4 regions of the Pantoea sp. LMR881 genome follow, and region 4 is predicted to be linked to each of the others. Evidence: predicted binding sites of a transcription regulator. Region 4 holds the regulator's gene; each other region holds the start of a gene.
What was found. The regulator Fur, encoded in region 4, represses iron uptake genes when iron is present. The targets are predictions, from matches to a motif close to ATAATAATGAGAACNACTATCAA.
Positions count from the first base shown of each region.

Region 1: zupT (zinc transporter ZupT) is a predicted target of Fur. The motif match lies at 5,311-5,333, and genes of this name have one in related genera.
Region 2: fhuF (siderophore-iron reductase FhuF) is a predicted target of Fur. The motif match lies at 5,232-5,254, and genes of this name have one in related genera.
Region 3: O3W44_RS10625 (isochorismate synthase) is a predicted target of Fur. The motif match lies at 2,875-2,897, and genes of this name have one in related genera.

Region 1 covers NZ_JAPVOK010000002.1:2,848,020-2,855,826, reverse strand. The annotation lists gene O3W44_RS15305 (DUF1249 family protein) at 1-33, opposite strand, end outside; partial or broken gene nudF (ADP-ribose diphosphatase) at 30-664, opposite strand; gene tolC (outer membrane channel protein TolC) at 878-2,344, shown strand; gene O3W44_RS15290 (DUF1190 family protein) at 2,487-3,155, shown strand; gene O3W44_RS15285 (glutathionylspermidine synthase family protein) at 3,165-4,325, shown strand; gene ygiD (4,5-DOPA dioxygenase extradiol) at 4,364-5,149, opposite strand; gene zupT (zinc transporter ZupT) at 5,348-6,115, shown strand; gene ribB (3,4-dihydroxy-2-butanone-4-phosphate synthase) at 6,196-6,852, opposite strand; FMN riboswitch at 6,962-7,111, opposite strand; gene ubiK (ubiquinone biosynthesis accessory factor UbiK) at 7,284-7,712, shown strand; gene hldE (bifunctional D-glycero-beta-D-manno-heptose-7-phosphate kinase/D-glycero-beta-D-manno-heptose 1-phosphate adenylyltransferase HldE) at 7,753-7,807, opposite strand, start outside.
Region 2 covers NZ_JAPVOK010000002.1:1,759,830-1,767,636, reverse strand. The annotation lists gene O3W44_RS10170 (LysR family transcriptional regulator) at 1-340, shown strand, start outside; gene O3W44_RS10165 (glycosyltransferase family 32 protein) at 314-1,333, opposite strand; partial or broken gene O3W44_RS10160 (WD40 repeat domain-containing protein) at 1,881-2,828, shown strand; gene O3W44_RS10155 (histidine phosphatase family protein) at 2,825-3,379, opposite strand; gene O3W44_RS10150 (YbaK/EbsC family protein) at 3,838-4,302, opposite strand; gene fhuF (siderophore-iron reductase FhuF) at 4,400-5,191, opposite strand; partial or broken gene O3W44_RS10140 (GGDEF domain-containing protein) at 5,389-6,485, opposite strand; gene O3W44_RS10135 (DUF1435 domain-containing protein) at 6,712-6,996, shown strand; tRNA gene O3W44_RS10130 (tRNA-Leu) at 7,044-7,130, opposite strand; tRNA gene O3W44_RS10125 (tRNA-Leu) at 7,159-7,245, opposite strand; tRNA gene O3W44_RS10120 (tRNA-Leu) at 7,276-7,362, opposite strand; gene rsmC (16S rRNA (guanine(1207)-N(2))-methyltransferase RsmC) at 7,516-7,807, opposite strand, start outside.
Region 3 covers NZ_JAPVOK010000002.1:1,871,090-1,878,896, reverse strand. The annotation lists gene O3W44_RS10635 (isochorismatase family protein) at 1-22, opposite strand, end outside; gene O3W44_RS10630 ((2,3-dihydroxybenzoyl)adenylate synthase) at 41-1,657, opposite strand; gene O3W44_RS10625 (isochorismate synthase) at 1,668-2,846, opposite strand; partial or broken gene fepB (Fe2+-enterobactin ABC transporter substrate-binding protein) at 3,066-3,991, shown strand; gene entS (enterobactin transporter EntS) at 3,986-5,236, opposite strand; gene fepD (Fe(3+)-siderophore ABC transporter permease) at 5,364-6,371, shown strand; gene fepG (iron-enterobactin ABC transporter permease) at 6,368-7,348, shown strand; gene O3W44_RS10600 (ATP-binding cassette domain-containing protein) at 7,345-7,807, shown strand, end outside.
Region 4 covers NZ_JAPVOK010000002.1:1,243,762-1,251,568, forward strand. The annotation lists gene pgm (phosphoglucomutase (alpha-D-glucose-1,6-bisphosphate-dependent)) at 1-1,420, opposite strand, end outside; partial or broken gene seqA (replication initiation negative regulator SeqA) at 1,446-1,999, opposite strand; gene ybfF (esterase) at 2,250-3,014, shown strand; gene ybfE (LexA regulated protein) at 3,181-3,456, shown strand; gene fldA (flavodoxin FldA) at 3,591-4,121, shown strand; gene fur (ferric iron uptake transcriptional regulator) at 4,469-4,912, shown strand; gene O3W44_RS07710 (hypothetical protein) at 4,971-5,366, opposite strand; partial or broken gene glnS (glutamine--tRNA ligase) at 5,599-7,267, opposite strand; partial or broken gene nagE (N-acetylglucosamine-specific PTS transporter subunit IIBC) at 7,417-7,807, opposite strand, start outside.

The sequences.
Region 1 (7,807 bases), 1.6 Mb from region 4:
TTCAGGAAAATCAGGGGTATAACGCTGTTTCATCTTTGTGTCCACTCTTCTCTTAATTTCTCATGGTGCAACGCCAGCCATTGCAGTGCGATGACAGACGCGGCGTTATCAATAATCCCCTGTTCCACCCAGCGATAAGCCTGTTCGCGGCTCACCACATGGACAAGAATGTCCTCATTCTCTTCCTCCAGACCATGGCATCCTTGTGCCTGGCTGGCATCCACTTCTCCGACCAAAACTGATAATCTTTCGCTCGTCCCACCGGGACTGGCGAAGTAGTTGAGCATGGGTTTAATGCGCCCAACCTGCAATCCTGCTTCCTCCACCGCTTCGCGGCGGACAACCTGCTCCACGCTTTCACCCGGATCGATAATACCCGCCACCATCTCCAGCAACCACGGCGTTGAACCGGCGTCATAAGCAGGAATGCGGATCTGTTCGATCAGCACCACTTCATCACGTAAGGGATCATAAGGTAGCAGGACGGCGGCATGTCCGCGTTCAAAAACTTCACGCTGCACTTCAGCACTCATTTCGCCATTAAAAAGACGGTGGCGAAAACGATAACGCACGACAGAAAAAAACCATCGTAGACTGTTTCGCGTGCAATAATTTCTACATCGTTTTTTGTGAAAGTCACAGGAGATTTTTTTTCTTCCGTCATCGTCTGGTTCCTTATGCAGATTGGGATGAAGCGAATAAAAGCCAACCCTTGTGCGCTAACCGAGTGGTTCTTTCTGAATTAATTGCGTAAATTAGGCGCAGAAGGCACGTTCAGCCAACTTATCATACAGTTGCACTCTGCTAGAATCGGCGATAATTTTTTGGCTTACCCGGCAGCGCACTACCACAATTTGCTGCAACACAAGGAATGCAAATGAAAAAACTGCTCCCATTTTTTATTGGGCTGAGCCTGGGCGGTTTCAGCTTCGCCAGCCAGGCAGAAGATCTGCTTCAGGTTTATCAACAAGCGCGTCAGAGTAACCCTGATTTGCGCAGTGCTGCGGCGAATCGTGACGCAGCCTTTGAGAAAATCAATGAAGCGCGTAGCCCTTTATTACCACAACTCGGTTTGGGTGCAGATTACGCCTACAACAACGGTTATCGCGACAGTAGCGGAATTCATTCCAACACGACCAGCGGGTCGCTGCAATTAACACAGACCATTTTTGATATGTTAAAATGGCGTGCCCTGACGCTGCAGGAAAAAACAGCGGGTATTCAGGATGTCAGCTATCAGGTTTCACAGCAGGATCTGATCCTGAATACCGCTACAGCCTACTTCAACGTGCTTGAAGCAATTGATACCCTTTCGTACACCGAGGCGCAGAAGCAGTCTATCTATCGCGAACTGGATCAAACAACCCAACGCTTTAATGTCGGCTTAGTGGCGATTACTGACGTTCAAAACGCCCGTGCGCAATATGACAGCGTGCTGGCAAATGAAGTCACCGCGCGCAATAACCTCGACAACGCGGTTGAATCGCTGCGCCAGATTACCGGTATGGATTATCTCTCTCTGGCGTCACTGAATATTGAGCGTTTCAAAACCAACAAGCCTGAGCCAGTGAACGCACTGCTGAAACAAGCTGAAAGCCGTAACCTGAACTTGTTAACTGCCCGTTTGAATCAGGATTTAGCCCGTGAGCAAATCCGTTCAGCCGAAACCGGCCACCTGCCGACGGTGAACTTAACCGCTTCAACCGGTATGTCTAATACCAAATATGGCGGAAGCCGCGCGAACCAGACCGCTGGTTCAACGGACTCCATTACCGGTTCCAATCAGGTTGGCCTGAGCTTCTCCCTACCGCTTTACAGCGGCGGTTCAGTCACCTCACAAGTAAAGCAGGCGCAATACAACTTTGTTAGCGCCAGCGAACAGTTAGAGGGTGCGCACCGCTCTGCCGTGCAAACCGTGCGTTCTTCTTATAATAACGTGAATGCGTCTATCAGCAGTATTGAGGCGTATAAACAAGCCGTAGTTTCTGCGCAGAGTTCACTGGACGCGTCAGAAGCGGGTTATCAGGTAGGAACGCGAACTATCGTTGATGTATTAGACGCAACGACCGTGCTGTATAACGCTAAACAGCAGTTGTCTGATGCCCGTTACAGCTATCTGATCAACCAGCTGAACATCAGCTATGCGTTGGGTACCTTAAACGAGCAGAGCCTGCAAGTGCTGAACAGCCAGTTAGGCAAAGAGATCCCCACCTCGCCAGAAACGGTTGCTCCGGAAAATGCACAGCAAACGGCACGTGTCGATAATGGCCCTGCCGCGGCAGCGACGCCAGCTACAGCCCGTCCTGCAGCACAACAAAACAGCAGCAATCCTTTCGGTAATTAAATGCGTTGCGGGTCGCTTTGCGGCCCGCTTCTCTATCCAACGTATAGCTACGTAAAGATCCCTTCTGCATCAAGCCTCCAGCTTCATTTTTCACCACTCATCCCCTATTCTATGCACTATCTTTGGGCACAGGATCACAATAATGAAACGGACAAAATCCATTCGCTATGCCGCTTTTCGCAAGAGCTGGCAGGCACGACACTTAACGCCGGTGGCTATCGCTGTATCAGCGGTATTCATGCTGGCGGGTTGCGAACAAAATGATGAAACCGTGTCGCTCTACCAAAACGCTGATGATTGTGCAAAAGCCAATCCAAACCAGAGCGCACAGTGCACCACTGCATATAATAACGCCTTGAAGGAAGCGGAACGCACCGCACCAAAATACGCAACCCGTGAAGATTGCGTAGCTGAATTCGGTGAAAATCAGTGCCAGCAGACGCCTGCACAAGCAGGTGTTGGCACAACGAATGCTGAAACACAGCAAAGCGGCAGCTTCTGGATGCCATTAATGGCGGGCTATATGATGGGTCGCATGATGGGCGGCGGCGCAGGCTTTGCTCAACAACCGCTGTTTTCTCCTAAAACCGCTAACAGCCCGGCAAACGGACAGTTTGTTGATGCTTCAGGGCGCAATTATGGCTCAGCGACATCAGGCCGTACTATGAACGTGCCAAAAACCGCGTTAGCGCCTAAACCGGCTACTACCTCAACCATCACGCGCGGTGGTTTCGGTGAAACTGTTGCGAAGCAAAACACAATGCAGCGCAGTAGTGCTACCGGCACATCAACCCGCTCGCTGGGAGGCTAACACAGCAATATGCAACGCATTGCTATTTCCGAGCGTCCCGGCTGGCGAGAAAAGGCCACCGAATTTGGCTTTCGTTTTCACACCATGCACGGTGAACCCTACTGGTGTGAAGATGCTTATTATCAGTTCACGCTGGCGCAGATCGAACAGCTTGAAGCCACCACCGCAGAACTGCATCAGATGTGCTTACAGGTGGTGGAAAAAGTTGTCAGCAGCGAAGCGTTACTCACTAAATTTCGCATTCCCAAACATACGTGGGACTTTGTGCGCGATTCGTGGCGGCAGCGTCAGCCGTCGCTCTATTCTCGTCTCGATCTGGCATGGGACGGCAAAGGCGATGCGAAGCTGTTAGAGAACAATGCTGACACGCCTACCTCACTGTATGAAGCAGCCTTTTTCCAGTGGCTATGGCTGGAAGATCAGCTAAATGCAGGTCAGTTGCCGCAAGGCAGCGATCAGTTCAACAGCCTGCAGGAGAAGTTAATCGATCGCTTCGCCAGTTTGCATCAAGAACACGGTTTTAACTGGCTGCATTTCGCCTGTTGTCGTGATACTGATGAAGATCGCGGCACTGTTCAGTATTTGCAGGATTGCGCCACAGAAGCGGGTTTGCCCAGCGAGTTTCTCTATATTGATGAAATTGGCCTGGGCGAAAAAGGCGAGTTTACTGATGCGCACGATCAGGTGATCAGTAATCTGTTTAAGCTCTATCCGTGGGAATTCATGCTGCGCGAAATGTTTTCCACTAAGCTGGCTGACGCGGGTGTTCGCTGGCTCGAGCCAGCCTGGAAAAGTATTCTGTCGAACAAAGCACTCCTGCCGATGTTATGGCAAATGTTCCCTGATCATCCTAATTTACTGCCTGCTTATTTTGCCGAGGATGAGGTTCCACCTATGGAAAAATATGTGGTGAAACCGCTGTTCTCACGTGAAGGTGCCAATATCCGTATTGTTGAAAATGGCACTGAAATTGCTCGCGTGGAAGGTCCCTATGGTGAAGAAGGAATGATTGTTCAACAATTTCATCCTTTGCCTAAATTTGGTGACAGCTACACGCTGATTGGCAGTTGGTTGATTGACGATCAGCCTGCCGGTATCGGTCTACGCGAAGATCGTGACCTGATCACGCAAGATCTCTCACGTTTTTATCCGCATGCGTTTATTGAATAAAACTGAACAGGCCAGCTTTACTGGCCTGTTTGCCCTCTTTAACCCACCTGAACCGACAGCATACTGATGGTGCCCAGCTCTATGCCATCAACCGGAATACTTATGGCTTCATCGGCCTGACGTGTGCCCAAAATATAGAGTAACGGTAAATAGTGTTCTGGCGTGGGATTCGACAGTGCGGCCCCTTCATGCTGCATAAAATTCACCAGCGGGTGCGTGTCCGCTTCTCCCTGAAAAGCGAGATTTTCCCGAACAAACTGGTTAAATTTTGTGGCCCACGGATAAATATCATTGTCACCGCCCCAACGTACTCTGCGCAGGTTATGCACCACATTGCCGCTGGCTATTATCATCACACCCTGCTCGCGTAATACTGCCAGCTTACGACCCAGCTCAAAGTGCCATGCCGCAGGCTGTGTGGCGTCAATACTCAGTTGCACCACAGGGATGTCCGCATCAGGATACATTTTGTTCAGCACTCCCCACGATCCGTGATCGAATCCCCAGTCCATGTCCAGCTGCACCGGAACCGGCATCAATATTTCGGCAATCTGCTGCGCTAAGGCAGGCGAACCCGGTGCACGATAATGCGTGTCAAATAACGCCTGTGGAAAGCCGCCAAAATCGTGAATGGTGCGTGGATTTTCCATGGCTGTTACAGCCGTCCCACGGGTATACCAGTGTGCAGATATTACGAGAATTGCGCGTGGACGCGGCAGGATTTGTCCCGCCTTACGCCAGGCTTCGGTGTAGCGATTTTCTTCCAATACGTTCATTGGGCTGCCGTGACCCAAAAAAAGCGCAGGCATACGTAACGGGCTCATACAAAATCCTTAAAAGGCGCAGGCTGACTGGCCGTTACGATACGCCGTTTGTTCAGCTTATCACGCGGATAAGCGTGATGATCATATTCAGATAATTTGAACAAACTTAAGTCGACATTTCTTTACGTAACAAAACTCGATCTTTTGTAAGGTTAAAGGTAATTTTATTGGGAATAATTATCATTTAAGGAGAGTGCAATGTCAGTACCTTTACTGCTAACCGTGCTGGCAGGCGCAGCAACGTTCATAGGCGCACTGTTCGGCGTTATGGGGCAAAAGCCGTCTAATCGTGTTCTGGCTTTCGCCCTCGGATTTGCAGCTGGCATTATGTTGCTGATCTCTTTGATGGAGATGTTGCCGACTGCGCTTCATGCAGAAGGGATGTCGCCTGTTTTAGGCTACGGCATGTTTATGCTCGGTCTGCTGGGCTATTTTGCCCTGGATCGCATGTTACCGCATCAGCATCCGCAGGACATGATGGTGACGAACCGCCGTCCAGCTAACTTACGCCGTACCGCTATTTTGCTCACGCTGGGCATTAGCTTACACAACTTTCCGGAAGGCGTGGCAACCTTCGTGACAGCCAGCAGTGACATGGAGCTAGGAATGGGCATTGCGCTGGCGGTAGCGATACATAATATTCCGGAAGGGCTGGCAGTAGCGGGGCCAATGTATGCGGCAACCGGGTCGAAAATGAAGGCTATTTTTTGGGCCTGCGTTTCCGGAATGGCAGAGATCTTAGGCGGTATTATCGCCTTTATGCTGCTGGGACCCTTGGTTTCACCGGTCGTTATCGCTGCGGTCATGGCAGCAGTTGCCGGGATTATGGTTGCTCTTTCAGTTGATGAACTGATGCCGCTGGCACGCGAAATCGATCCGCACAACAATCCGAGCTACGGCGTTTTATGCGGTATGACGGTAATGGGCCTGAGCCTGACGCTGTTGCAAACTACCGGTATAGGTTGAATATGCACGGACGGATGATTACGGATGTCAGCTCAAACAAAACAGGCCGGATTACCGGCCTGTTTAACAGGAGACGCTGACTAACTTGCCTGACGTGTTTCACGATCGCGGCGATAAGCCACTAAATCCTCAATGGTCACGACCGGCATAGCATGTTGTTTTGCAAATACGATCGCTTCTGGCGCATGGGCCATTGAGCCATCGTCATTGGTCAGTTCACACAGTACGCCAGCGGGTTTAAAGCCTGCCAGCGTAACCAGGTCGATAGTCGCTTCGGTGTGACCGCCACGGGTTAATACACCACCGTCACGCGCACGTAACGGAAAAACATGGCCAGGACGGTTTAAATCACCCGGTTTGGCATTATCAGCGATGGCTGCACGAATGGTGGTAATACGATCTTTGGCTGAAACGCCGGTGGTAACGCCTTCAGCAGCTTCAATAGTGACGGTAAAGCCGGTGCCGTAAGCACTGGTGTTATTTTCCACCATCATCGGCAAATCAAGCTGCTGGCGACGCTCCTCGGTCAGGCACAGGCAAACAATGCCGCTGCCGTGACGAATGGTCAGCGCCATCTGTTCAACAGTCATGGTTTCGGCAGCGAAGATCATATCGCCTTCGTTTTCACGATTTTCATCGTCCAGCACCATCACCCCGCGTCCGTCACGCAGTGCGGCGATAGCACGTTCTACACGCTGTTCAGGCGTGCCAAATTCAGAAAGTAGCGTCTGATTCATGGTAATAAAACCTTTTAAATGTAATGAGTTACCAGAATCAGGGCGAGCTTAGGAGTGACGTCAAAAAGACGTGGCAATAACGTGACTTGGGCAAAAGCCCAGCAAATGTCGTTACCCTCTCCCATCCGGACTTTAACCGTCGGCTCCGGAATTACACCGGATCTGCTGACCTTCACGATCGATTGTGAAGCGCTCGCGGGCTTTCAGCCAAAGCTGATTTACCGCCGGTGGGGAATTTCGCCCCGCCCTGAGAATAAGCGAAATTACTATAGCGCCGATCATCCAGAGCAGCAATCAACAAAAGTGCAAATACTTTTGCATTTCTTGCGTTGCTGATTTGAGGTTTAACCTTTTCGTTTCTGGCATTACACTTAAAGAATACTGAATCTGCAAAAATGCTGTTATCGGCAACCCGTAACCAGGAAATCATCATGATCGACACGAAAAAAATTGAACAAATTGCACGTCAGGTGCACGAAGCGATGCCGAAGGGAATTCGTGAATTTGGTGACGATGTCGAAAAGAAAATCCGTCAGGTTCTTCAGGCGCAGTTGACGCGCATGGATTTGGTCAACCGTGAAGAATTTGATGTGCAGACGCAGGTTCTGCTGCGTACACGTGAAAAACTGGCGGCGCTGGAACAGCGTCTGGCACAGCTAGAAAGCCAAAGTGCATCAGCACCGACTGCGACTTCAGCGCAAGCGCCGCTTTCCACCCAGGCGCCAGTTTCTACTCAGGCTCCGCTTTCCACCCAGGCGCCAGCTTCTACTCAGGCATCTGCGCCTGCGCAGACCCCCGCTTCATCAGCTCCGGCCACCCCTTCTGATACCCGTGTGAAATCGGACAACACACCGGAATAAGAGGCAAAGCGGGAGAAAATTCTCCCGCTTGTTACATCACTCAATTTCCACGAATGGTTTTAATGATGTTAGTGGTAGAAATGCCATCTTCGAAG
Region 2 (7,807 bases), 520 kb from region 4:
TTGTCTTTACTATCCGCGCGGGGTGGAATCACCGCGCTGGACATTCGCCGCCCTCGACAGCAACGAGCAGGTTCAGGTGCGCATTCAGGGCAGTTTTGCGACCAATAACAGTGAGTCGATTCGCGATGCGGCACTGCAGGGGCTGGGGATAGCAATGCTGCCGGACTTCAGCGCCAGCGCGGCGTTAAAGTCCGGTTCATTGCAACAGGTTTTGACTGAGTGGCAGTGCATCGATGCCTTCGCCGCCCGATTATGGCTTGTGCGGCCCTGGTCGGCGCAGGTGCCGCGAGCGGTCACGACATTGACTCACTGGCTACGCGCGCGCTTTGTTAATGGTTGACGGCAGTGCCAGCGGAGCGGGCGACGCAGTGTGCATCATCTCGCCAATCAGGCTGGTGCGGTTATATACGCCAAGACGTAAATTAAAATCGAGGTGCAGCCGCTCTTTGCCTGTCAGCTTGATGATTGGCGGCGGCGTTTGCGGACGGTGCTGAAACAGCACTGAGCGGGCAAAGGCGGCGCTGTTATCGGCATGCAAACCCTGATAGTAATAAGCGTTGGCTTCGCCCTTGCGCAAATAAACATTAATTCGGCGATATTCGCGAATGGCAACCTGCTGCGCCAGCGATAATAACTGGCGTGACGGATTTTCAATATTTTGCACAATCAGTGGAAAATCATCGCGTTTTTTCATTTCCTGAAAATAATTTTGCACGCCAATGTTTTTAACCGGTGCCAGCTGTTTTAACCATTCACGAATAAAAGGATTTTTCGGTGCGGCAGCCAGAAACCAGCTTTCGGTAACCGGCGAAAGAAAATTAATGGTAGAGCGTTCACGGTAATAGCCGATCAGGTCCATCGAACGCTCCTGATGAACTTTATGTACCCATGAAAGATTTTCAAACAGCAAGGTACTGCAATCAATGCCAATGCCGCCGTAGCGATGCAATAATTCAAGGCGAATAATTTCGCTTTTATGCGCCAGCGTTAAATCTGAGGAAATAAAATTCAGATCCGGAAGCCATTGCCGCAGCGTACGTTGCGTAATGAGATGAACGTCATGATCGGGATTATCTCGACGTATTTTATTGATATTCAATGCCATTGATTTTGGCAATTGATTATCATGCCAGTACATCCACACCATTTTAGGGATCGCTGGCAACGTTTTCTGCTGCGACATCAACACGACATTTTGTTCCTGGCCCGGATCATATTCTGGGGCGCTGACTGTGCTGTGTTTCTTTTTATTCCATAGCATCTGACTAGTGAACGATATTCTTTTCCAGCTGCGCCAGAAAGTATGCGCAGGACGTTGACTGAGTTGTGTCATGGTGCACCTGTTATTATCGTTGTACCTGTCCTGTTTCACGTTATCTTTCGCTGGCTTTGGGATCTCGTCTCGGTTTTATCCTGGTACTGAATCCGGCGTGAACACCTTTATTGCCTTCCTGTAACGCAAATAAGTCGGGTATGTCGTCGTTGGTTTTCCCTGATGGTGACGCAGCGGTAAGCGCGCGATAGTTTCCTCACGGCTGTGTAAAATTGCACTGCCCCTCCTTAATAAAACATTATTTACTTATTAGCTATTTCTTTTTCTATCTTTAGGATAATCCGGAATTAAGCCGGTCATAAGCAATTTAAAATAATTAAGTGCAAATGAATTATTTAATACACCTTTGTTAATCAGCACGGGCGTTTGAAATAAGGAATTTCTGATCTTTTTTATTTTCCCTGTCGATAAACAGCGACTTTCTGTTGTGGCATAAAAAGATTCTGCTTAAAAAGCATCCGTTAGCGCGGCTCATCGATTCGCTGGATCGTACAGCCTGAGAGCAATTGTCTACGCTTAAGGAAGGCTTACAGAGAATGGAGGCGATATGCAGCATGAATCGAGTGGATTGTTGGCAGTAGATAAACAAGGCAATCGCGTACTGTTTCTCAATCCTGAAACCTTTGCGGTACAGCAGGAGTTAAACGCATTTCCCCCGGCCTCATGAATTGCTGATGTTAACGGCATGGGAAAAAGCCTATGTCCCCATCTATGGCGACGGGGTTCACGGCGATAATCCGCATCCCGGCCACAAAATTGCGATAATCAATTTGCGACGGCGGGAAATCAGCGGTTTCATCGATCTCTCCCCGTTGCGATCACCGCATAGCGGCCAGCTGGGCCGTGACGGTAAGGTTTATCTCTGTTGTGAAGCCAGTGCCAGGGTCGCGGTGATCGATCCGAACAGCGATACATTAGAAAAAACCATTCCTGTGCCTTCTCACAATGCGCATCGCCTGACGCTGTCCCCAGCGGGCGTAAACTGTTCACTGAAAATGAGGAAGATGCGAGCATTACCGTGGTCGACTTGTGCGAAACAGAAGGGCGCGTCATTGATAACATTTTATTGCACGGCCCGATTGCCGGTATTGCGGCATCGCCAAAACACCCTTATCTGGTGGCCAGTGCCGCCGATGCGCCACAGCTTTATGTTATTGATCGCCAGAGCCATCGTGTGCGCCAGCGTTTGACGCTGCCGGGCCATAAAAAGCCCTGCCAGGTTGTTCGTTTCAGCCCGGACGGTGAATTGATGGTGGCGATTGGCAATCAGGAACCCATCGTGACGCTGTTTGATGATCTGCTCAATCCGCTGGGTGACATTGCTGTTGGCAACAAGCCAATGGATGGCTGTTTCAGCGCCGATAAGCAGCAATTGCTGATAGCCAATGAAGGTGACGGCACGCTGAGCGTTATCGATTTAGTGCAGCGTAAAGTCATTGCGACGCCGCGTGTCGGGACTGGCTGCGAAATCCTCAGTTATTTTCAGCTGAGTTAAATAAAAGGACGATGATAAATCGCCGAGCTCCAGTGACGGCTGCTGGCATGTTTCTCTGCCTGCCAGCCGCGCTTACGCAGCTCACGGGCAATCAGTTTGTTCATGATACCGTGGCCCAGCAGCAGCACAGTTCCGTGCCGGGAAAATGCGATCAGCTTGTCTGCGGCAAGCGATGCTCTGTTACGGGCATGCAGTACCGATTCAGACTCACCGGCGTAGCCGCATAACCATAGCAAACGCAGCAGGGCCAGCCAGAGCGTAGTGGGCAGCTGCACGCGATCCGATCGCAGCAATGGGATCGCAACCTCACTGAACAGATCATCGATCTCTTGCGGATGTAAACCGAGCTGGGTCAGGGAGGAGCGTGCACGCGGTAACGGGCTGCAAACCACCACCGAGGCCTGACGTGCAATGTTTATGCTGCGTTCGGGCGGCGCGTCGCTGACCAGCGCCAGATCGTAGGCTTCGCACCAGTCGGCCAGCGCCTGTGCGCTGCATCGCCCGCCCGTCTGGTGATCGGGTTTGCCGTGTCGCATCAGAATAATCGTCATAACGCTCCTGTCTGGCTCTCTTTTTAGGGTAATGCATTCCTGACATTTGCCAAATCAACAGACGCTATTCAGAGAAAATTGCTGATTTTTATCGCGACAGAACCGATTTTTATTGGGCCTGGAGTGGATATTCTGGATGAAGTGAATGTCTGTTGTGCTTTCACATCGGCAGATCCGCTGATTCACAGCCAGAAGCAACGCCTGACAATGCGTTAGCGCGCGCATTTTTTCTGACAGGCTGTATGCAAAAGGTTAGCGAATGAGTCACCCTTTCAGCGGTTATTCCCACCATGCTGTCGGCTCGTGAGCCGAAAGTATTTCAGACAGCACAGGTGTTGTTTAACCGGACGCCGACCCAGCGGAACGTGGCGTTCGCCAGCCGGACGCCTGCGATTTTGCTATTTTGGTGTTTGTATTAAGCGATTCTGCTCTCGCAGGCGCAGTGGCAAACCGCCCCACTAGCCTGTTTCGCACACATCAACCCATTTTGCTGCGGTCAGATCCGCCATTTGCTGCGGTGTAATGCGAACGGCGCTATGGATGGCGCCTGCTGCAGGCAAGACTTCATCAAAGCGACGTAGCGACACATCGCAATAAACAGTAAGCGGATTTTCCAGACCAAAAGGACACACGCCACCAACGGGATGGCCAGTCCAGTTAATCACTTCATCTACGCTTAACATGCGGGCTTTAGCCCCCAGCGCCGCTTTTAACTTGCGGTTATCAAGACGCGCATCGCCGCGTGTCACAATCAATACGACTTCGTTTTTTACTTTTAATGACAGGGTCTTGGCGATCTGCCCCGGCGTCACGCCGTGAGCGCGTGCCGCCATTTCAACGGTGGCGGTGCTTTCTGGCATCTCAATGATGCCAATTTCAGGGGCGTGTTCGGCAAAGAACTGGCGTACCGACTCCAGACTCATCTTTTTCTCCATGCTGATTGAAGGCATAAAAACTGCCATAAGCCTTCAACGCTGTAAACGAGATAAAGAGAGAATTCACATCAAAAGAGAGTAAAAATCAGGCGGAATTCAGCGTGCAGTTACCACACTGTGCGACATCAGGAATGCGATAACGCTGACAACAGCTGCGGCGCACCATCTGGCCGTTGTGTGGCAGCATAGTGCGGTAGAGGGGATTATCACTGCCGTCGCGTAAATTGCGGGTGAAAAACAGCGTCTGTTCCAGTTGCAGCACCACAGATGCTTCCAGCTGATTTTTCAGTTCGCCCAGAAACCAGTGGAACGAGAAGCCCATGTTATTCCAGATTAAGCGCGCATTAATGTCACCGTGCTGCGTTATCCCGGTGACCACCGGGATAAGATGCTGCTGAATCAGCCGATCGATACGTTGCGGGGCATTAAAATAACGCGCCTCTTCATCTTCCTGTGCATCGATCCAGAAGGCACAGGGATGACCATTTTCATGAAATTCTACGCGAATATGCTGCGGCGAGCAGTCCAGCGCACGAGACGCTTGCAGCAGCGCCAGCATCAGCGGTGGCACCAGCAAGCCAAAATACCACTGCGCCCATAACGATTGCACCGGTTTGGCTTCAGGCGTGACATCAGGATGGTTGCGATAAAGATGATCGCTGTAACGTTGAGCGAGGGCGGTGAAGGCGTCAGTGTGTGACCATTCCGCGAGCGTTAAAGTCGGTGCGCCAGGTTGGCCAAATTTAATCGTGTCCAGCATATAGCTGTAATGCGAGCGCATCAGCTCAGTAAGCTCATCAGCTAACGCGCGCGGCTTCTGCATAAAAATGACCGGAAGGGCGCTAAAACGATGTTTTTCCTGGATAACAATAGCCATGCCGACTCGCATCGAAACAGACGTGTAGATAAGAAAGCAAATGATAATCGTTATTGATTCTATCTACAAGTCAGCCAGCGTAAAGAACACTCACAGGATAAAAGCCACGGGTTATTCAGCCAGAAACCGGAATTTACCGATAAGAAAGGTGCAAATAAATAAAAGGGCAATATTAATGCCCTTTCAGATGGATGCGATTAATGTACTTCGCCAGAGGAAAGCGTATGCGTTTTAGGTAAATCTTCCCAGGCAAGTATGGTATTTCTGCCCTGGTTTTTCGCAACATATAAAGCGCGATCGGCGTTAGCGACCGCTTGATCAAATTCATTATCGTAAATAGGTGCAATCCCGGCACTAATAGTGACATGGGTTGAAACCCGCTCATTAAATCGGTGCGGAATTTCTAAATCGACCACATATTGACGAATTCTTTCAGCCAGCTTCATGGCAATTGAGGCATTAACATTGGTCATTAAAACCAGGAACTCTTCACCACCATAACGCGTGACGACATCGCGTGAACGCACGGCATCACGAATGGCTACCGATACCCGAGCCAGTGCCTGATCGCCCATCGCATGGCCGTAATTGTCGTTGTAGGCCTTAAAGTGATCGATATCCAACAGCAAAACATAATGGCTGCCCGCATGGTTAACCAGTATGTTGTCCAGTCGGTTTTTCAAACCGCGTCGGTTATAGAGTCCGGTGAGGGGATCGAGCATACTCAGATCGCTAAATGTCTCTTTTTCTTCATATAGTTGGCGCATCAGGCGCAGGGTAAAGTTATCGGCACGGCGGCGCATGAGGTGCTGTAGAGAAAAGCCGATCAGCGGCAGTGCAATGGTTAACATAATCAAGCCGAAATGCTCACCATCATCCAGTAGCAGGACGGTTAACACCGGTGGTGTGATATGCAGGCAAAATGCCATTAAATAATCGCTCAGCGCGATGGCGCTAATAAAGAAAACGCTTAACAGGCTGATGATCAAAAAACTGCCGTCGAAATAAAACACCAAATGGTAGCGGTAGTTAATATGCCACGCCCACAGCGCGCCAAGTATCAACGCAACAGGATTTAATAACGGAAATTTTAGTTTAGGCTTCATTAAACACGAGATTAACGTCGTTGCACTAAAAAAAGCCACGATGGCAACCGGAAGTGTTATTTCATTTTTTGCCGCATCCATCAGGGGTAACAGGAAAAATAGTGATACAGCGACATTTAAAAACAAAAAAGCATCAGCGAAAGCCGATATTTGCTGTGTTTCAATTCATCATAAGATTCTAATTTCATTATAAATACTCGTGACGGCCCTGAAATACCAAAGCGCAAACCGGCAGAAAATATTCTTCCGGACAATAAGCAAATTATTGCTGTGTTATGGAATCTGTTATCGGTCGCAATCTAGCATTTTCCAACTGGTCTGTCATCTTCCCAACTGGTCAAAACAAAAACAGGCTGCAGAATGAGAAAAATTATCATATGATAATGGGAATGATTATCACTTGAGGTTAGGGCGATGGTGATGGCGATTGTTGCCGCCTGCGGCTTGTGGGGATTTAGCTGGATGATGGGAAAGCGACTGGATAGCGCCTGGGGCGTATTGTTGCCGTGTGCGGCAATGCCATTATTTGCGCTGTGGGGACCAAGTTTTAGTCAGTGGCGTATTGTGATGATTGTCGCGCTGTTACTGACGATTGTGATGCTGTTTAATCAACGTCTGCGTCACTATTTGCTGCTGCCGTCGTGTCTGGCATTAGCGGGTGGTTTAGCGGCGGTTTCAGTGAATTTTAACGTGTTATAACCAGGAAAAACGGGAAAAGAGTAACAGAGAAGAGAGGATGACAACGTTGGTGCGAAGAGAGGGACTTGAACCCTCACGTCCGTTAAGACACTAACACCTGAAGCTAGCGCGTCTACCAATTCCGCCACCTTCGCATCGAGTTGTCTTTTCATATCACCGCAATGGTGCGAAGAGAGGGACTTGAACCCTCACGTCCGTTAAGACACTAACACCTGAAGCTAGCGCGTCTACCAATTCCGCCACCTTCGCGCAGTGCTGGCGATATGAAACATGTGATTTTGGTGCGAAGAGAGGGACTTGAACCCTCACGTCCGTTAAGACACTAACACCTGAAGCTAGCGCGTCTACCAATTCCGCCACCTTCGCATACCCGTAATACATGACAGTATTACAACCACGGAGGCGCATTTTAGAGATTTTACTCAATGCGTCAACAGATATTTCGCCAGGCGGAAACGATCGCTGCAAAAAGCAACGTTTTCACCGCCGTGACGGTAAAGATACCGCGATGACAGCGGATTAACGCCCTTTAGCACCGCGTCCGTAGACGGCGCGATAAACTTTGAAGCGGCCGGTTTGCGCCAGCACTTCATGGTTGCCAAAGGTTTCATCCAGCACTTGCGGATAAGGCAGGAAGGCGTTCGCGACGATACGAAGTTCGCCACCGCTGTTAAGGTGTTTAACCGCACCGCGAATCAAGGTTTGCGCGGCATCAAGGCTGGTTTGCATCCCTTCATGGAACGGCGGGTTGGAGATAATCAAATCGAAGCGCCCGGTTACGTCGGAAAAGACGTTACTGGCAAACACCTCA
Region 3 (7,807 bases), 630 kb from region 4:
AGGTTAATTTTGGAATAGCCATAAAAATCTCCAGAACAAATCAGGCTTGCGCTTGTTGATCAGCAAGTTGTTGGCGCAGACGCTTTTTATCCACTTTGCCAACAGGCGTCAGCGGCAGGGCATCTACGCAGATAATACGGTCAGGCAGTTTGAATTCAGCCACGCCCAGTTCACGCAGGTGACGACGCAGCACCACCGGCTTAACCGGCTGGCTGGACACGATAAAAGCACAACTTTTCTCGCCCATCAGCTCATCATTCATTGATACCAGCGCGGCATGAATCACATCCGGGTGGCGCTGAAGCAGATTCTCGATCTCTTCTGCTGCGATCTTTTCACCGCCGCGGTTGATCTGATCTTTTTCGCGGCCCTGCACAATGATATTACCCTCCGGTGTCATTTCGACCAGGTCACCAGAGCAGTAGAACCCGTTCTCATCAAAGCTGGCAGCGTTGTGTTCAGGGCTTTTGTAATAACCACGGAAAGTATAAGGCCCACGCGTCATTAAGCGACCAACGGCACCCACCGGCAATGGATTACCCGCTTCATCAGCAACCCAGACTTCATCATCAGGTGAAATTGGACGTCCCTGCGTGGTGAGAATGGTCTGTTCGTCATCATCCAGACGGGTGTAATTGACTAAACCTTCAGCCATACCAAACACCTGTTGCAGCTTGCAGCCAATCTCAGACTGGATGCGTGCGGCCAGGGCTTCGCCCAGCCTGGCACCGCCAACCTGAATGCGTTGCAACGATGCCAGCTGCTTATTGGTTCCCCACTCCTGAATCGCCTGTAACCACAGGCTGACAGCGGGTGGCACTAAACCGGTATCGGTGATCTGATGCTTTTCAATCAGCGGGAAGCAGAGCGTGGCGCTCGGATCGGCAGCCAGAATAACGTGTCCACCAGCATAAAAAACACCCAGCGCGCCCGGAGAGCTCATCGGGAAATTATGCGCAGCGGGCAGGGCAATGAGATAGCGCGTGTCAGCCGTAACGCCACAAATGACATCACTATCGCGAATACTGTAATAGTAATCGTTATGGGTACGCGGAATGAGTTTCGGCGTGCCGGTACTGCCGCCCGACAACTGAAAGAATGCCACTTCATCGCCCGCTGTTGGCGTTGCGCTAAATGCTTCCGCTGCCTCGGCCAGCATAGCTTCAAGGGAATTTTCAGGCTGAGTATCGTTGCGCAGAATGATGTGTTGCAGCGAGGCATGATCACGGCAGAGCTGTTCAATAAAGTCATCGTTCGCAAACAGTGCATGACTGCGATCGGCAATTAATAGCTTCGGCTCTGTTTGACTGGCATAGGCGCTGAGTTCGGTACGCTGATGGCTGAAAAGCGCATTAACGGGTGCCACGCCGATTTTGAACAGGGCAAACAGCGTCAGGTAAAACTCAGCAACGTTACCCAGTTGCACCAGCGCAGTGTCGCCTTTAGACAGGCCACGTCGCTGTAACGCTGCGGCAAGATTGTCGCTTAATTCGGCCAGCTGACGATAGCTGAACTGGCGTTCGCCATCGGTTACCGCTATGGCATCGCTGTTCTTGTGACGTTCCAGGATGTCGGTCATCGGCACGTCAAGCCAGTAACCTTTTTCACGATATCGCGCAGCCAGATCGTCCGGCCAGCGGCTATAAGGGATTGTCATGATAGTTCCTTTATTGCAGTCCAAATGCGCGAAGCATGGTGTCGAGTTTGACGCCGGTTTCACGCCATTCTGATTCAGGTTGCGAATCGGGCACAATGCCCGCGCCGGCAAAAAGACGGACACGTGCGCCGTTTACCGTACCGCAGCGAATCGTCACCACCCATTCGCCATTGCCTTGCTCGTCACACCAGCCCACGATGCCGCCAAAAAGCTGGCGTTCAAAAGGCTCCAGTGCCTGAATTAAACGCTGCGCGCGCTGATGTGGAAATCCGCTCAATGCCGGAGTCGGATGCAGCAGGCACGCCAGAGACAGGGCATTTTCGCGTTCGTCTAACGCTTCGCCGTCAATTTGCGTCGCCAGATGCCACAGCGTCGCGGTGGTGATCAGCGAGGGCACATCCGGCACCGATAACAAACGGCTGCGCGGTTGCAGCGTGGCGCGCATCGCATCGGTGACTAATTTATGTTCATGACGATCTTTCGTGGATTGCATCAGGGAATCACCCGCCTCGCGATCGCGCTGGCTGTCGGTATCACGACGCGCTGAACCTGCGAGTGGACAGGAACTAAAATCGCGTCCCTGTTTTCGCAGCATTAGTTCCGGACTGGCACCTACCAGCGCGCCGCCCTGCGGTAACGGCAAATGGAAGTGATAGCTATTAGGGTTCTGCGCCACGATGCGCTGCATCAACGCTGCAGTGTCCACGGGCTGCTCGGTAACAATATCCATCAGGCGCGACAGCACCACTTTATCCAGCTCGCCACGTTGCGTTGCTGCCACCGCCTGCGCCACCATATTAGTGAAAACGTCATGTCCGGGCACGGCAGTGCGGCGGCGAACAGAGGGCAGCGGGCCTTCTGTTGCTGTTGAATTTACCCGCAAGTCGGTGCGATTAAAGTATTGATACGATTCGGGGATAAACAGGGCTGAAGGCTGATTAACGTCGAACGGGATGGCGCCCACCAGAATTGGGTTCGTCAGGCCCTGTTTTTTTGCAGAGGCAAAATGGTGCTGCAACTGTTGTTGAAAATCGCCTGTTAACCTTGCGCCATCTTGTACAGGCGTCGTGATAGTCGTGAAACAGCCCTGTGTTGTCAGACTGCGCCACGGAGAGGTAAACAGAAATCCCCGACAGAGCGCGGAAAAATCCTGCAATAAAGGATTTTCAAACGTCAACGTTTCCACCATAATTTTTCACCTATAAATGATAAGATAATTAATAATGATTATCATTTGTATTGTGGCTCTGTAAGCTACGTTGATTAGCCTGGGGTGTCAATAAATTCACGGGTTTTCAACTGAAATTTCGTGCTAATTCAGCATATTCATCAGGGCTTTTAGTAAAGTGAAAGGTGGACTGGATCTTATGTATAAACGTGTTATTTGGACGCTCAGCGCACTCTTTTCATGGGGTTTAGCCTGTTCAGTACAGCCGCTCAGGCTGAAAATGGCTGGCCGCGTACGATCAACGGGGCGAAGGGCAGCATTACATTGCAGCAGGCACCTCAACGTATTGTCTCAACCAGCGTCACGCTCACCGGCTCACTGTTGGCAATTAATGCGCCCGTGATTGCCAGCGGTGCGACTGCGCCCAACAGCCGTCTCGGCGATGCACAAGGCTTTTTTCGCCAGTGGGGCGATGTGGCTAAGCAGCGTGGCGTTCAGCGTTTATATATTGGCGAGCCCGCTGCAGAAGCGATCGCCGCACAAGCGCCCGATCTCATCATCGTGAGTGCCACCGGCAATGATTCGGCGCTTAAGCTGATTGATCAACTCTCAGCGATCGCGCCAACCTTAGTGGTGAATTACGACGATAAAAGCTGGCAACAACTGGTTGGTTTACTGGGCGAAGCAACCGGTCATGAAGCGCAGGCCGCGGCTCGGGTTAAAGCCTTCGACGATCGGGAAAAAGCCTTAAAAAACGCCTGACGTTACCGGCACAGCCTGTTTCTGCCATGGTCTGGAACGCGGATGGCCGCGCGGTGAACCTGTGGACAGCTGAATCGGCACAGGGAAAACTGCTTCAGCAGTTAGGTTTCACGCTGGCGACACTGCCTGCCAGCATTCAGCAAGGGCACAGCATGGGCCAGCGCAAGGATATCATTCAGTTATCGGGTGAAAATCTGGCGGCCGGTCTGAACGGCAACACCTTTATGCTGTTTGCGGCTGATGAAAAAAGCACTGACGCGGTGATGAAAAATCCTTTTCTGGCACAAACGCCAGCAGTGAAAAACAAGCAGGTGTATGCGCTGGGGCTGGATTCTTTCCGCCTTGATTACTACAGCGCCAGCAACTTGCTGGCGCGTCTTGAGCAGTTGTTTGTTAAATCATGATGTCTGTTGCGCCAGCGGGGTTGCTGGCGTCTGATAACGGCGCAGGCGGCCCATTATCAACCACATGAGAATACCCAACAGCGCGGCAGCGAAACCAAACAGACTTGCCGCCTGTTGGGGTTGCAGCAACGATCCCATTGCGCCAATCACTGCTGCGCCAATGGCATCACCCGTGACGTTCTGCGCGGTCCATAAGCTATTAATGCGACCCAGTAAGGCATCCGGCGTCAGGGTTTGAATCATCGAATATTGCACCAGACTGTTAATCGCACTGAAGTAGCCAAACGCCACTAAACAGGCCAGTCCTGATTCATAGCCTGGCATCAGGCTGAACAGGCCCAGCGCCATAAAAGCAGCCACGGCACTTGCCAGTATCAGTATGCCGGGACGCGACGCCTGTGCCAGCCGACCGCTGGTTAACGCACCCACAGCTGCACCCAGCGGCACCGCAGCATACATCAGACCAAGCCGCTCCAGATCAACCTGCCAGTGCGGTGCCAGGGCGGGATAAAGCACGCGTACCGCGCTCGCCAGAGTCACTAATGCGCCAATTAATGCCACCATGCCAACAACCGGGCTGGCAAACAGAAACTGTACGCCCGTGGCTAACGCTTTAAGCGGATGTTCGCGCGGCTGCGGCGGTGGTGGCATTACCGGTAATTTCAACAAGGTTAATACGGTGAGCAGCGTACCGAAGGCGGTCAAACCGTAATTCCACGCGACGCTCCCGTGCGCAATCACCAGGCCAGCAATCGCGGGGGACAGGATCGAGCCGAAGCGCACGGTAAGCATGGTGATAGCGCCCGCTTTCATGATGTTTTCGCGCCCGACCAGGGCTGGAGTGGCAGCCAGCAAAGCCGTAACGCCAATCGCGCCAAAAAAGCCATCCCACAACCCCAGCACAAACACCGCAATAACTGAAGGTTCAGGTAATAACGCATTAACACACAGCGCGACAAAACCTAATCCGCAGGTGGAACGCGCAAATAAAATAAGCCGACGGCGTTCATAGCGATCGGCCAGCACGCCACCGGTCAGCAGACCGATAAACATGCCCGCACCTGCCAGCGTTACTGATAAGCCTACCAGCATCGGCGAATGCGTCAGTTGCTGAATTTGCACCGGAACGGCGACGGCTAACATGCCGAGTGCGACAATTGAAATAAAGCGAGCAATAAACACAGCGCGAAAATCGGGGTGCGTTTTAAGCAGGCTGAGATCGATAAACCAGGAGGGTTTGTTCATTTATTCGCCTTTAGATGCTGATTTTCCTCGCCATACAGCGAATAACTCATGGTAACATACAAAAATAAGAGTAATAACGATAACAAGTATCATTATCAAAGTGACTTGCCCGCAGTGTCGTTGAACAGTGAAGGTTTACTACGTTATGCGCCAACTCTATGCGATAGCAGGTTCAGGGATGCTGCTGTTGCTTCTTCTTGTGCTCAGTTTGATGCTGGGTGCAAAACCGATCGCTTTCCACGATGTTACGCACGCCCTGCTTGCCAGTTGCAGCAGTGCGGATTGCGTAATCGTACGTGAAGCGCGTTTACCTCGCACCTTAGCGGGCTTACTGGCGGGCATGGCGTTAGGGCTGGCCGGTGCGTTAATGCAAAGCCTGACGCGCAATCCCCTTGCCGATCCAGGCATTCTTGGCGTTAACGCTGGTGCCGGATTTGCGGTGGTGATGGGTATTGCGCTGTTTGGCGCAGATTCGCCGATCGACTGGCTCGGCTTTGCTTTTGCCGGTGCGCTGCTTGCTTCGCTGCTGGTTGCGTTAACCGGTGCACTGGGCGGCGGCCGCGTCAATCCGGTTCGTTTGACCCTGGCTGGCGTGGCGCTGGGCGCGGTGCTGGAAGGACTGACCTCGGGTTTATCGCTTCTCAATCCTGACATTTACGATCACCTGCGTTTCTGGCACAGCGGCTCGCTGGATATTCGGAGCTTTGCCATTCTGCGCACCACCTTTCCCGCCGTGCTCATCGGCAGCGTGCTGGCACTGCTGCTGGCGCGCTCTTTAAACAGCCTGAGCATGGGTGGGGATATGGCAACCGCGCTCGGTACTCAGGTCGTACGCACCCAACTCACCGGATTATTAGCGATTGCGCTGTTGAGCGGTGCTGCCACGGCTACTGTTGGCCCTGTTGCCTTCGTTGGCTTAATGGCGCCACATCTTGTACGCGCGCTGACAGGAAACGATCACCGCTGGCTGCTGCCAGGGACGTTGCTGATGACGCCTTGTCTGTTACTGGCTGCGGATATTTTTGGCCGCATCGCTGTGCCGGGCGAACTGCGCGTTTCCATTGTGACAGCGATTCTCGGTGCGCCAGTGTTGATTGTGCTGGTACGGCGTAAGTCGGGAAGAGGGCAGGTATGAATCGGGTGGCGATAAACAGTTTCGCCCTGCTGCTGGCCTGTGCGCTGCTGGCTTTTTTCGGTGTGACGCGTGGCACATTACCGGTTTCGGCAGAGCAGCTATGGCAGGTTATCAACGGCGAGGCGGCGCGCAATATCCAGCTTATTGTGGTTGAGTGGCGCCTGCCGCGCGTGCTGATGGCGCTGCTGATTGGTGCCGCTCTGGGAGTGAGCGGTGCGATTTTTCAGTCACTGCTGCGTAATCCGTTGGGCAGCCCGGATATCCTTGGATTCAATACCGGCGCTTACAGCGGTGTACTGGTGGCGCTGGTGCTGTTTCAGCAAAATATTGAAGGCATGACGCTGGCTGCGCTGCTGGGCGGATTAGCCACCACAGGCGTCGTATATCTGTTCGCCTGGCGTAACGGCGTTAATACTTTTCGTCTGATTATCGTCGGCATTAGCGTACGGGCGCTGCTGATGGCGCTGAACAGTTGGCTGATTATCAGCGCCTCCCTGGAAGCCGCGCTCAGTGCTGGCTTGTGGAGCGCCGGATCGCTTAATGGCATCACCTGGGCAAAAACCAGGCCGGTGATCGTTGTGCTGCTACTGGCACTGTTTGCCACAACGCTGTTAGCGCGACGTATGCGCCTGCTGGAGATGGGAGATGATACCGCGTGCGCCCTGGGCGTACCGGTTGAGCGCAGCCGCATCTGGCTGATGCTGGCTGGCGTGATATTAACGGCTGCGTCAACTGCGCTGGTTGGGCCGATCTCATTCGTTGCGCTGCTGGCACCGCAAATTGCTCGTCGCCTGTGCGGTGGCGTTAAGGGCGCGTTACCCATGGCCGCGTTGTGCGGTGCGCTGTTACTTACGGCAGCAGATTACGCAGCACAGCACTTTTTTCTGCCTTATCAATTGCCGGTTGGCGTCATCACGGTCAGCCTTGGCGGAATTTATCTGATCGCTTTACTGGTGCGGGAGGCGCGACGCCAATGACAGTAACTTCACGGCTCCAGGGTGACGCAATGACGCTCGGCTACGATAAAAAAATCGTGGCGGAAAATCTGTCAGTGACGATACCCGATGGCGAAATGACGGTGATCATCGGGCCAAATGCGTGTGGAAAATCAACGCTTTTACGCACGCTGAGCCGCCTGGCCGCGCCGTTAAAAGGGCAGGTACTGCTGGACGGTGAAGCTATCGCCCGCTACGCCACGAAAGAGGTGGCGCGCCGTTTAGGTTTGTTGCCGCAAAGCTCTAATGCGCCTGCCGGTATTAGCGTCAGTGAACTGGTGGCGCGTGGTCGCTATCCGCATCAGTCATTGTTTGGTCGCTGGCGCGATGAAGATGAAGCGGCGGTTCAGGAAGCGATGCTGGCAACCGGTGTCGCGGACATCGCCAGTCAGCAGGTTGATACCCTTTCTGGCGGACAGCGTCAGCGCGTATGGATTGCAA
Region 4 (7,807 bases):
CCAGCGTATCCGCACTGACCATTTCTGGAGAAAGCTTCGACAACGCCGCTTTCTGTGCGGAAGTTGCTGACGCCTGTAAACGGTTATAGCTTGGCGCACCAAAACGCTCAGCCAGTTCATCATAATGCTGCTGCGGGTTTTTCCCGGTTACGGCAGTAATTTCAGCCGCCAGCAAGCACAGGATGATACCATCTTTGTCCGTTGACCATGGTGTGCCATCGAAACGCAGGAACGATGCACCTGCGCTCTCTTCACCACCAAAGCCAAAGCTGCCATCATGCAGGCCATCAACGAACCACTTGAAGCCCACGGGCACTTCAATCAGTTTGCGCCCAATGTCGTTAACAACGCGGTCGATCATCGCACTGGAAACCAGCGTTTTACCTACCGCAACGTCTTTGCCCCATTGAGGACGGTTCTGGAACAAATAGTTGATGGCTACCGCCAGGTAGTGATTCGGGTTCATCAAACCTGAGGGCGTGACGATACCGTGACGGTCATAATCTGGATCGTTACCAAAGGCCAAATCGAATTTGTCGCGGTAAGCCAGCAGGCCCGCCATTGCGCACTCAGATGAGCAGTCCATGCGCACCACACCGTCTTTATCGAGATGCATAAAGCGGAAGGTTTGATCGATAGCATCATTAACGATGGTGAGATCGAGCTTATAGTGCTTGGCAATACGTTGCCAGTACGCCATGCCCGAACCGCCAAGCGGATCGACACCGATTTTCAGGCCTGCTTTTTGAATCGCCTCAAAGTCGATGACCTGCGCCAGACCTTCAACATAAGGTTGGATCAGATCTTGCTCGACAATGTGACCGCTTGCCCAGGCTTCATTCAGGCTCAGACGCTTAACGTCTTTTAAGCCCTCTTTGATCAACTGGTTAGCGCGATCCTCTACCACTTTAGTGACATTGGTATCAGCCGGTCCACCATTTGGCGGATTGTATTTGATGCCGCCATCTTCCGGCGGGTTGTGCGATGGCGTAATGACGATGCCATCCGCCAGCGCGCCGCCCTGCTTGTTGTACTCAAGGATGGCGTTAGAAATAGCAGGCGTGGGCGTATAGCCATTCTCCTGCTGCACGATGACGTCAACGCCATTCGCGGCCAGCACTTCCAGCACCGACAGAATAGCCGGTTCAGACAGGGCGTGTGTGTCTTTACCCACATAACATGGGCCAGTAATACCGTTCTTTTTACGCTCTTCAGCTATCGCTTGCGCAATCGCCAGAATATGCATTTCGTTGAAGCTTTGACGTCCTGCGCTACCACGATGGCCTGATGTGCCAAATTTCACCGCATGTTCCGGGTTCGCCACATCGGGCTGCAGGACATAATACTGTGAGGTTAATTGTGCAACGTTAATCAAATCGCTCTGCTGGGCAGGTTGCCCGGCACGGGGGTGATTGGCCATTGGCGCTTCTCCCTGACGCTTCAGTTTAAATGGTGCCGCAAACTTTCTCTGTCAGTTCCTGGGGAACTGCATCGACAACATGATGTGTTCAACCATGCTGCATTTGCGACCGGTATTGGTATTAGTAATCACCCAGTACGGTGTGCCGGGCACATGCTTCGGCTTAGTATGGGTGCCATTTTGCAACAGCGTATGCTCATCACCTGCAAAATAAACGCGGGTGCGCCCTTGTAACGAGGCAGTTGCTTCCGCAAACGCTGTAGTATCAAGACGATAGAGCGTTGACAAAATGAGCATAAAACGATTGACCGCCCGCTTCTGCTCCGCGTATTCATCGGAAAGCAGGAGCTCGCGTACCGCACGCACGCGATCCTGAGGACGCGACTCGGCACGCAGCACCGGTTGTGCCTCTTTGGTATCAGCACTGGCGGCGTTTTGAGCAACGGTGGGCGCAGGTTGAGATTGACCGGCGGTAAATTTCAGCATGCGACGCAGAATATCCGATGCGCTTTCGCCAATATGCTGCGTATGGCTGGCAATATAACGGTAGAGCTCTTCGTCAACTTCGATCGTTTTCATCTTATTCCGTACGGTTTTTTCTCATGACAGAACCATTTCATTCCTCAAAAGCCCATAGCAAATTTTAGCTTTTAAGAATGTGAGCGGGTTCTAACACGAGGATTATAAAGTTAAATTCGGGCGGGCTGTTAGTATTCAAACGGTTTATGGGCAAAAGTCAGAATATGTCCTAATGCCGCTGGAACCGGCGCGCCTGAAAAGGTGAATCCATGATAACCTAAGCTTAGGTCTCAAACTTAAGAACTTTGCCATGATTTTGAACGCCCGTCTGCAAACTGAACAATCACCCGCTGATTCTTTACCCATCCTGCTCATTCACGGCCTTTTTGGCAGCCTCGATAACCTTGGCGTGCTGGCGCGGGAATTGAAAGATGCTCGCCCTTTGATCCAGGTTGATGTCCGTAATCATGGATTATCGCCGCGTGCCGACGAGATGAGCTACGCTGTGATGGCACAGGATATGTTTGATACCCTGGATGCGCACGGAATTGAGCGGGTTTCAGTGATTGGGCACTCAATGGGCGGCAAAATAGCCATGACCATGAGCGCCCTGGCGCCAGAACGCCTTGAACAGCTGGTGATGATTGACATAGCGCCGGTCGATTATCAAACCCGCCGCCATGACGACATTTTTGCTGCGATCAATGCCGTCAGCGAATCTGGTGTGCAGCGTCGTAGTGATGCGGCACAGGTCATGCGCAGCGTGATTGCTGAAGAAGGGGTGATTCAGTTCATCCTTAAATCCTTCCATGAAGGGGAATGGCGGTTTAATGTGCCGGTGTTATGGGATAATTACGCGGCCATTTCGGGCTGGCAAGAGGTGCCTGCGTGGCCGCACCCTGCTCTGTTTATTCGTGGCGGTGACTCAGCTTATCTGGATAATCGTTATCGGGACGCCTTGTTGAAACAGTTTCCGGCCGCCCATGCTCACGTTATCAGCGGTGCAGGACACTGGGTGCATGCTGAAAAACCTGAAGCCGTGTTACGTAGCGTGCGGCGTTTTTTTGCGCTTTAAAAGCAAATACCTGGCAGCAAAGGTTTAGGATTGGCGTCCGCGGTTAGCGTGGAGTATGATGGCGCGCTAAAATTTTGCCGTCGGTTATTTTTACTGCGGCAAGGGCCAATAATTAATAATCTGCGCAGCGTAAATTTCGCTCGCGCCTATTCAGTTTCACAAAGCCATGGCAAAAGAACACACTGACCGCACTACGCTTGATCTGTTTGCCGACGAGCGTCGCCCTGGTCGCCCTAAAACCAGTCCGCTTTCGCGTGATGAACAACTGCGTATCAACAAGCGCAACCAACTGAAACGTGACAAAGGGCGCGGGTTACGCCGTGTCGAACTTAAAATGAACAGCGAAGCCGTCGAAGCCCTTAATACCCTGGCGGAACAGCGCAATCTCAGCCGCAGCGAATTAATTGAACAAATGCTGCTGGCACAACTCAAACTGGACTGACGCGCGCAAAACGCACGCAAAAACAAATGTCGCGGCTTTACAAGTTCCGCGCTTTTGTCACGTCTGCTATTATTCGCAGAAATGTGCTTTTTGGCACACATCTCATCATCAGGATTTAAGAGGTTATTTTACCCATGGCAATCGTAGGCATCTTCTTTGGCAGCGATACCGGCAACACCGAAAACATTGCAAAAATGATCCAGAAACAACTGGGTAAAGACGTTGCGGAAGTCCATGACATCGCGAAAAGTACCAAAGAAGATCTGGAAGCGTTTGACATCCTGCTGCTGGGCATCCCAACCTGGTATTATGGCGAAGCGCAGTGCGACTGGGATGATTTTTTCCCGACGCTGGAAGAGATCGACTTCAACGGCAAACTGGTCGCCCTGTTCGGCTGTGGCGATCAGGAAGATTATGCAGAGTACTTCTGTGATGCGATGGGCACCATCCGCGATATCATCGAGCCAAACGGCGCAGTGATTGTCGGTCACTGGCCAACTGAAGGCTATCATTTCGAAGCTTCTAAAGGCCTGGCAGACGATAAACATTTTCTCGGTCTGGCCATTGACGAAGATCGTCAGCCTGAACTGACAAATGAACGTGTCGAGACATGGGTTAAGCAGATTTTTGATGAGCTGCAGCTCAAAGAGATTATCGAAGCATAACCTTTTCAGACTCAATGTGGGCGCTGGCTCACATTGAGTCAATGGAATTTCCTATAGAAATAATAGCCACATTTTTTTAACTTTCTTTGTTTAATCTGTAGAATACCCCCATCGGTCATCCGCTTATTTCTCTGGACCAGAGATGAGGTAGAGCGAAATGTTAACTGATTCCTGCAGAAATCCCCTTCCGCTGTAAATACCTTACAGACTGTGGCGATTTTCGGCGCGTCCCTCGGTTTTCATTTCGGTGCTTCAGTTCTATAATGAGACGCAAATGAGAATGAGTGTAGATCGACATTCAAGGCCAAGCGCCACAAAAGTGATTAAAGTAACAGGACAAAATCCGCATGACTGACAACAATACCGCATTAAAGAAGGCTGGCCTGAAAGTCACGCTGCCCAGACTGAAAATTCTGGAAGTGCTTCAGGAACCTGAATGCCATCACGTCAGCGCGGAAGACTTATATAAACGCCTGATCGATATGGGCGAAGAGATTGGTTTGGCAACCGTATATCGCGTGCTTAACCAGTTTGATGATGCAGGAATTGTGACCCGTCACAACTTTGAAGGCGGTAAATCTGTCTTTGAGTTAACGCAACAGCATCATCACGATCACCTGATCTGCCTGGATTGCGGTAAAGTGATTGAATTCAGTGACGAATCAATCGAAACACGCCAACATGAAATCGCAACACGTCATGGCATTAAACTCTCTAACCACAGCCTGTATCTGTATGGACACTGCTCGCTGGGTGACTGCCGCGAAGACGAATCGCTGCACGACAAATAATTCGCTTTGCACAGAGATGAAAAAGCCGGTGAGATACCGGCTTTTTTTCTGCCTGAAATCAGGCTACCAGCGTTTCCTGTAAGTAGCGCCAGCGAGGAATGGAAGTGCTGCAATCAAGAATAGCCAGTGAAATGCGGCTTTGATTATGACCGTTCATTATCTGCAACCCCCGATATTGTATCGTGATTTCATCCGGACGTTGTGAAAGGATAATATGTTCACTGGTGGCGATACGCATCCCTTCACGTTGCCCCTGCAACTGACGGAACAGCTCTTCGACGTCATTCAGGTTGAGCTGTTTCCCTTGCGGCGTCACCATACTGAAGTCAGGATGAAAGTGCGAGAGCAGGAGATGAAAGCTATCATCTGCCGCGCCAGACTGGTTAAAAATACGTTCAATTAGCTGATGTAACACGACGACACTGTGTTTAGCTTCCTGGGCGAGAACGGTCATTTTTTTCCTTATAACCCCGTTTAGCAACGCTTAAGTGCGCATAGCCTACCTGAAAAAAGACAATTAACATCTTGTAATTGATTAATTTTATTAAACTCAGATTCATCCCATTTTTTTCCGTGAACGCTTTTTGAACATATCAGCACAAACATTTGTATTGGAATAAATCGCAGCCATAAAAAGGGCGATTGCTCGCCCTTTTGTCTTTTTATCATGCCTGGGATAAAAATCTTTAATCGCCGATTTTAGCCCAGGTATCACGTAATCCTACCGTGCGGTTGAACACCAACTGTGACGGTGTTGAATAAACGCTGTCTGCGCAGAAATAGCCTTCACGCTCAAACTGATAAGGTGAAGAGGCTTCAGCATGACCCAGCCCCGGCTCAACAAATCCCTGCTTAATTTCCAGGGAGTTTGGATTAATCGCCGAGAGGAAATCTTCCGCTGCGCCCGGATTCGGCACGCTAAACAGGCGATCGTAAAGACGGAACTCTGCTGGCAGTGCATGTTCAGCTGAAACCCAGTGAATGACGCCTTTGACTTTGCGACCATCTGCCGGATCTTTGCTTAACGTATCAACGTCGCATACGCAGTAGATGCAGGTAATATTGCCGTCGTTATCTTTTGCTACGCGCTCAGCACGGATCACATAAGCGTTACGCAGTCGCACTTCTTTACCCAGCACCAGGCGTTTGTACTGCTTGTTGGCTTCTTCCCGGAAGTCAGCGCGGTCGATCCAGATTTCACGGCTAAACGGAACCTCACGCGTGCCCATTTCCGGTTTGTTCGGATGGTTAGGCATACTGATGATTTCAGTGTGGCCTGCGGGTAAGTTCTCGATAACGATTTTTAACGGATCCAGCACAGCCATTGCACGCGGTGCGTTTTCGTTGAGGTCATCACGAATGCAGGATTCCAGTGAAGCCATCTCAACAATGTTGTCTTGTTTGGTGACACCGATACGGCGGCAGAACTCACGAATCGACGATGCGGTATAACCACGACGACGTAAGCCAGAAACGGTCAGCATGCGCGGATCGTCCCAGCTTTCAACATGCTTTTCACTCACCAGCTGCGTCAGCTTACGTTTCGACATCACTGCATATTCAAGATTCAGGCGAGAAAATTCGTACTGACGAGGATGAACCGGAATGGTGATGTTATCTAACACCCAGTCATACAGGCGACGGTTGTCCTGAAACTCCAGCGTACAGAGCGAATGCGTAATGCCTTCCAGCGCATCAGAGATGCAGTGGGTAAAGTCATACATCGGATAGATGCACCACTTGTTACCCGTCTGATGGTGTTCAGCAAATTTGATACGGTATAACACCGGATCGCGCATCACGATAAAGTTAGATGCCATATCGATTTTGGCGCGCAGGCAGGCTTTACCCTCTTCGAACTCGCCCTTGCGCATTTTTTTCAAACAGCGCGAGATTCTCTTCAACGCTGCGATCGCGATAGGGACTGTTTTTGCCCGGTGCCGTCAGGGTGCCACGATATTCGCGAATCTGTTCAGGCGTGAGTTCATCAACGTAGGCCAAACCTTTGTTGATGAGTTCAACCGCGTAGTTGTAAAGCTGATCGAAATAGTCTGAGGAATAACAGACGTTGCCACTCCACTCAAAACCCAGCCATTGCACATCACGCTTAATCGACTCAACGAATTCCACGTCCTCTTTAACCGGATTGGTATCGTCAAAACGCAGATTACATTGCCCTTGATAATCCTGAGCGATGCCAAAATTCAGGCAGATCGATTTCGCATGACCAATATGCAGGTAACCATTTGGCTCTGGCGGAAAACGGGTATGCACGCTGCTGTGCTTACCGCTCGCCAAATCTTCGTCAATGATTTGACGAATAAAGTTAGTTGGGCGGGCTTCAGCCTCACTCATCACAAAATCCTCAATACGAATAGCGGGTGATTTGTACCACGAAGTAACGGAGTATGATCCACAAAGCGCCGAAGGGAAACAACCGTTTGTTAAGCGATAAAAACAAAAAGGCAGGGAACACCTGCCTTTGGGATGAGATTGCGTGGTAATTAGCCTTTTACTTCATACAACCGCGTTTCACCCGCCACCACGTGACCGCTGGCAAGCAGCGTCAAACCGGCAAAGTCTTCGCTGTTGCTCACGACAACCGGACTGATCATTGAGCGTGCATTGGCATTGAGGAAGGCAAGATCCATTTCCAGAACCGGCTGGCCAGCCGTCACGGTTGCACCCTCTTCAACTAAGCGCGTGAACCCTTTACCGTTAAGCGCCACGGTATCCAGCCCCATATGCACCACAATTTCAACACCATTTTCGGTTTCGAGGCAGAACGCGTGATTGGTATTAAAGATTTTTACTACGGTTCCGGCAATGGGCGCGACAACGGTTTTATCGCTCGGGTTAATGGCCAGGCCCTCACCGACAGCTTTGCTGGCAAAG